Regions from separate parts of the Corynebacterium sp. PCR 32 genome, predicted to be linked through region 2. Evidence: riboswitches for the same ligand, from Rfam matches in the RefSeq annotation. Region 2 holds a riboswitch; the other holds the start of a gene.
The links. Region 2 has a riboswitch for thiamine pyrophosphate ahead of thiC (phosphomethylpyrimidine synthase ThiC). Riboswitches for the same ligand answer to the same signal wherever they lie in the genome.
Positions count from the first base shown of each region.

Region 1: linked by a shared signal. The riboswitch ahead of V5S80_RS04630 (ECF transporter S component) and the one ahead of thiC (phosphomethylpyrimidine synthase ThiC) in region 2 are both predicted to bind thiamine pyrophosphate.

Region 1 covers NZ_JBAHVL010000002.1:157,262-160,395, forward strand. The annotation lists gene V5S80_RS04625 (patatin family protein) at 24-953, opposite strand; TPP riboswitch at 986-1,131, shown strand; gene V5S80_RS04630 (ECF transporter S component) at 1,125-1,772, shown strand; gene V5S80_RS04635 (ABC transporter ATP-binding protein) at 1,772-3,134, shown strand, end outside.
Region 2 covers NZ_JBAHVL010000001.1:95,451-98,584, reverse strand. The annotation lists gene V5S80_RS00360 (sensor histidine kinase) at 1-492, shown strand, start outside; gene V5S80_RS00355 (DNA-binding response regulator) at 489-1,145, shown strand; TPP riboswitch at 1,219-1,328, shown strand; gene thiC (phosphomethylpyrimidine synthase ThiC) at 1,326-3,134, shown strand, end outside.

The DNA of each region.
Region 1 (3,134 bases), on a different contig from region 2:
TCGCCAGTGTACAAGCGGACTACCTATCGACGTAAGAATTCTTCCCACTGAGGCCACTCTCGGGCGACCTGATTCACGCCCATCTGGTATGAACGCTGCAATTTTTCCACATTTCTTTCTTTATTATGAACAGGCATCTGATCAGGGTAAAAAACCATTGCTGTACCCTCTTCTTCCCAGCGTGCGATCTTTTCTTTCGATCTATTATATCGTTCTGCTCGTTGAAGAAGTGCTTCCGCAATGGCGGGTTCTTTCCGAAAATAACTCCGAATCAACCGTGGCTGTGGCATGGGTTCCCTCCGAAATGACCGAGGCCGTGTCAAGATAAAAAGGAACTTTGAAAATCCATCCTCGATAGCCGCGTCGTAAGCAAATCCACCTGTTGGGCCCATCGCACCGTCGTAGTAGGACTGTCCATCGACTTTAGCAACGGGCATGAAAAATGGAATCGTCGACGACGCCCGCGTATACGCCGAAAGCTCCTCCAACGTGTGGACATTCTCTCGACGCCACCATGTCATTGTCCCTGTATCTGCCCGCAATGCACCAAGTGCGAACTGGGGTGTACTGGCCATGAAGGCATCGAAATCCATCTCAGCAATTTCACCCGGCATAACAGCATCGGAATAGATAAATTGTGTATTAAAATATCCTTGACCTCGAGCAAAAGTTTTCCACCCGCCAAAGCGTGGATCCTCTACAAAATCAACAAAGGATGATCGCGCCCGAGTGCGATCTTTAATAAGGAAATTGACCACATGTGTTGTTCCCGCTGATACTCCGCCCACCCATCCGGGGTTCACCTTGTGATCAATCAATGCTTGCACCGCACCGGCGGTGTAGCTATTCCGCATGCCCCCGCCTTCAAAAATGATCGCGACATGCGGACAGTCCAGGGGTGAATCAGACGTTCCCCATGGCGCACTCGAAGGATGCTCGACAGATGAGGTCATAAAATCAGCATAACCTGAGTGTTATCCTCATATCCGTACTTCGCGGGAGCCCACGATATCGGGCTGAGAGGACATTTCTGCCACCGCCGATGATTAATCGGCCTGTGAGTGGAAATGTCGACCGTATGAACCTGATCCGGATCACGCCGGCGATAGGGAGTAAAGCTGTTCATGATCAATCACAAGTCGGCTGACAAGGACACATCGACATCAGTTTCAGCGCGGCGAGCCCGCCGCGACATCACGAGGTGGCGCGTGGTGGATATCATCACCGCGGCTGTGCTAGGCGTTGCAACAGGCTTAATTTTCTGGGCCTGGAACGGTATTGGTGGCGCCTGGTACACCGCAATGGATTCTCTCCTTCCTGGCATTGGTGGACTAGTGACGGGGATCTGGCTCCTTGGCGGCGTCTTGGGTGGCACCATTATTCGTAAGCCGGGGGCGGCGATCATGGTGGAAGTTATCGCAGCGATAATATCTGCGGTGTTGGGCAACCAGTGGGGCATCACTACGGTGTATTCCGGTCTGGCGCAGGGGGTTGGTGCAGAGTTAGTATTCGTGGCGTTTCTCTACGCGCGCTATTCGCTGGTAGTCGCGGTCCTGTCTGGTATAGGGGCGTCAGCCGTTGAATGGTGTTATGAGTGGGCGTCGGGTAACTATGCACGGTCGATGGACTACAACATGATTTATCTCGCGTCATTGTCCATATCTGGTGCTGTTTTAGCTGGTGTACTCGGTTTCTACCTCGTTCGAGCGTTGGCCACCGCGGGAGCGTTGGATCGCTTTGCTGCTGGCCGAGAAAGCGCTGAGTTGGTCTAATGGCATCCGCAGACGATCCCGCCTGTACCCCTGCGTGTGTTGTTGCGGAGGGTTTTGGATGGCGGCACGCCGGACGCCGCCGCCCAGTGTTGGCGAATGTCAATTTTCGAGTTAATCCCGGCGACAAAGTCTTGTTGTTAGGTGCCTCAGGGTCAGGGAAGTCGACCTTGATGTCCGCGATGGCTGGTGTGTTGGGTGATTCCGATGACGGGGATTACGCGGGCCACCTGCTCATCAATGGCGAGGATGCGCGCAGGGTGCGTGGCCAGGTTGGCTTGGTGTTGCAGGATCCTGATTCGCAGGTCATTGCCTCGCGGGTGGGGGACGATATTGCATTCGGCTGCGAAAATCTGGGCTTCCCGCGTGAGGACATTTGGGAGCGCGTGGACTGGGCACGTGATCTAGTTGGGCTAACCGTGCCGAATAATCATCCGACGGAGAAACTTTCCGGTGGGCAGAAGCAGCGCTTGGCGCTGGCTGGTGTGGTGGCGATGGGCGCCGGTTTGATCCTCTTAGATGAGCCGACTGCGAATATCGACCCCGAGGGCGTCCACGATATTCGCCACGCTGTTGTCTCCGCTGCCGAGCGCACTGGTGCCACAGTAGTCATTGTGGAACACCGTGTGGACGTGTGGTGGGATGTCATTGATCGGATCATGGTCGTGGGGGATTCCACTATTGTTGCCGACGGACACCCTGATGAGATTACCCACACGATGGGGCCACAGCTGGCGCAGGATGGCGTATGGATTCCTGACGTGCCGATGCCCATCGATTCGACATGGCGGCGAGAACGCGAACAGTGCGCACCACGGGACGTATCACCAGGCGCCGCGTTGCTGCGCGCACGTGATGTGGCCGTGGGGTGGGGTGGTGTCGCGGTCAACGACGGGATCACTATGGATGTGACGACGACCCCAACAGTTATGACCGGCCGCAATGGAGCAGGTAAATCGACTGTTGCGTCGACTCTGGCAGGGTTACTCGCGCCGGTTGACGGTGATGTTGATGCCGTGGGATGGGGGCCCTCGGGTGATGGAACCGGCTCGTGGACCGTATGCCAGTCTTCCCGGCATCCCCGTGATGACCATGGGGGACGTCGGACATTTTCGCAGTTTGTCAGGAGGCGTCGAAAGACAGCACGCAGGTACGATGCGAGCGTGAATCCAATGGACTGGTCCTCGAGAGCGTTGGCACAGCGTATCGGCATGGTTTTTCAAGATCCGGAGCACCAATTCGTCGCGCGAACGGTGCGTGATGAGTTGCTTGTCGGCCCGCGGGTGTGCGGGCTTGATGCAGAGGCCGCTGACCGCCGGGCCGATGAGCTTCTCGACCGCCTGCAATTATCCTCTGTGGCACGGG
Region 2 (3,134 bases):
ACCGCAAGCACACACATCGACGACATCTACAACCTCTCCCACTCCGCACTCAACGACATGCGAGCCGCCCTCGACGAACTCTCCCCACCCTCACTACACGACGCCATCAACGAATCACGAGCAGTCTGCACTTCCGCCGGTATCACCATGACAGCCACCACCGACACCACCATCCCACCCGCCACCGGCGCCCTCTACGCCGCAATCATCACAGAAGCAACCACCAACATCCTCCGCCACTCCCACGCGACAACCGCATCCATCACCGCAACACCCGACAGCCTCACCATCACCGACAACGGCGACGGTTTCGACAGCACACACCCCACCCACGGAGGCCACGGGATCAACGGCATGACACGCCGCGCACAGAACAACAACGCATCAGCCACTATCTACTCACGCCCACATGAAGGAACCACCGTCGTCATCACCATGACACCAGACACAACACCACCGACCACCCACATCACACCGGACAAACAACCATGACCACCACGAACACCACACACACCGCCACGACGGATCCAGATTCGGCCAATCCCATCCGCGTGTTTTTAGCCGATGACCAATCACTCATCCTCGGAGCCCTCGCGTCACTGCTGACCTTGGAGGCTGACCTCACCGTCGTTGGCACCGCCACCGACGCCACCCATCTCACGGAAAAAATCGCTAATAGCAAGGCCGATGTCGCCCTCATTGACATTGACATGCCCGGCATCGACGGCATCACCGCAACCGCCACCCTCACCCAGAACACCGGCTGCCGAGTCATCATCGTGACAACCTTCGGCCGGCCCGGATACCTGCAACGCGCACTCGACGCTGGCGCCCGTGGCTTCGTCGTCAAAGACTCCCCCGTTGACACACTAACCACCGCAATACGTGACGTCTATGCTGGAAAAACAGCCGTCCCCCTCGCACTCCACGACACTGTCCGCCGCACAGGAGATAACCCCCTCACCGAACGTGAACGCGACGTCCTCCGCGAAGCACTCACCGGTGCACCCATCGCGCACATCGCCACCACACTGTTCCTCTCCCCAGGCACTGTGCGCAACCACATCTCCCGCGCCATCGCCAAAACACACACCACCACACGAACCGAGGCAGCCACCATCGCCCGCAATGCCGGCTGGCTGTAAGACACACTCCACCCCCATCGCAACGATTTGCCACAATCATCATGACCATGCCAACCCGTCGCCTACACTTGTTCGCGAACCCCACGGGAGCCCACGGCACGGGCTGAGAGGGAGCTACTGCCGCTCCGACCGTCCGAACCTGTCCGGATCATACCGGCGAAGGAAGAGAGGACCTGAGGCATGTCTGCGCCCACCAACCACCCACCCCGCCCCCACACCATCCACGGCGAGAACCATCCCAAACACCGCGAACGCTTCATTGAGCACAACGGGATCCGCGTACCCTACACCGAAGTCACACTCGATGACTCCCCCACCGGCCCCAACGACCCTGCCCGCATCTACCGCACCATGGGCCCCGACACCGAGCCCACCCGCGGGCTCCCCGACATGCGCACCCCCTGGATTGCCAGCCGCAACGACACCACCACCTACCAGGCACGTGGCAAAAAGCTGGACGACGACGGCCGATCAGCCGTCAAACGTGGCGCCTCCTCCCAAGAATGGCAAGGCACCACACGCCAACCACTCCGCGCCCGCGACGGCCACTGCGTCACCCACATGCACTACGCACGTCGCGGCATAATTACGCCCGAGATGACATACATTGCCGTGCGGGAACAATGCGACCCTGAACTCGTCCGCGCCGAGGTTGCCGCCGGGCGTGCGATCATCCCGGCGAATGTGAACCACCCGGAGTCGGAGCCGATGATCATCGGCCGGCGCTTTCTTACCAAGGTGAACGCCAACATTGGTAACTCGGCGGTGACATCATCCATCAATGAGGAAGTGGAGAAACTGCGGTGGGCGACGAAGTGGGGTGCAGATACCGTCATGGATCTCTCCACCGGTGACGACATCCACACCACCCGCGAATGGATCATCCGCAACTCGCCAGTGCCAATTGGCACGGTGCCGATTTATCAAGCTTTAGAGAAAGTCAACGGTGAAGCAGCCGCCCTGACCTGGGAAATCTTCCGAGACACTGTGATTGAGCAGGCAGAGCAAGGTGTTGACTACATGACCATTCACGCCGGCGTGCGGCTGCCGTACGTCCCGCTCACCGCCGATCGCGTGACCGGGATTGTCTCACGCGGCGGATCCATCATGGCCGGGTGGTGTCTCGCCCACCACAAAGAAAACTTCCTCTACGAACACTACGACGAACTCTGCGACATCTTTGCCCGCTACGACATCGCCTTCTCCCTCGGCGATGGTCTCCGCCCCGGCTCCATTGCCGACGCTAACGACAAAGCACAATTCGCCGAGTTGCGCACCCTCGCCGAACTCACTCGCCGCGCCTGGGAACACGACGTGCAGGTGATGGTGGAAGGCCCCGGCCACATTCCACTCAACCTCGTCGAGGAGAATATTCGTCTCGAACAAGACTGGTGCAATGGTGCCCCTTTCTACACTCTCGGCCCACTGGTCACCGACATCGCCCCAGGCTACGACCACATCACCTCTGCCATCGGCGCAGCCACCATCGCCATGGGCGGCACGGCCATGCTGTGCTACGTCACCCCCAAAGAACACCTCGGTCTCCCCAACCGTGACGATGTCAAAACCGGCGTCATTACCTATAAGATTGCCGCACACGCCGCCGACGTCGCGAAAGGACACCCCGGCGCGCAAGCATGGGATGATGCCATGAGCAAAGCCCGATTTGAGTTCCGCTGGGAGGATCAATTTGCCTTGTCACTTGATCCGGAGACAGCACAGGCGTACCACGACGAAACACTGCCCGCGGAGCCCGCGAAAACCGCGCATTTTTGTTCCATGTGCGGTCCTAAGTTCTGCTCCATGCGGATTAGCCAGGATATTCGCGACACCTACGGTGAGACGATGCTCGGTATGCCGGAGGTGGGTGCCCCTACAGAAACCGTAGCAATCGTCACTCCATCCTCGGGTGTGGGCTCCGCGCCTGGCGCCTCCGGATCAGGTGCGGGTGGCCGTGCCGCCCAGGTGGATGCCGAGGCTGGCATGGCA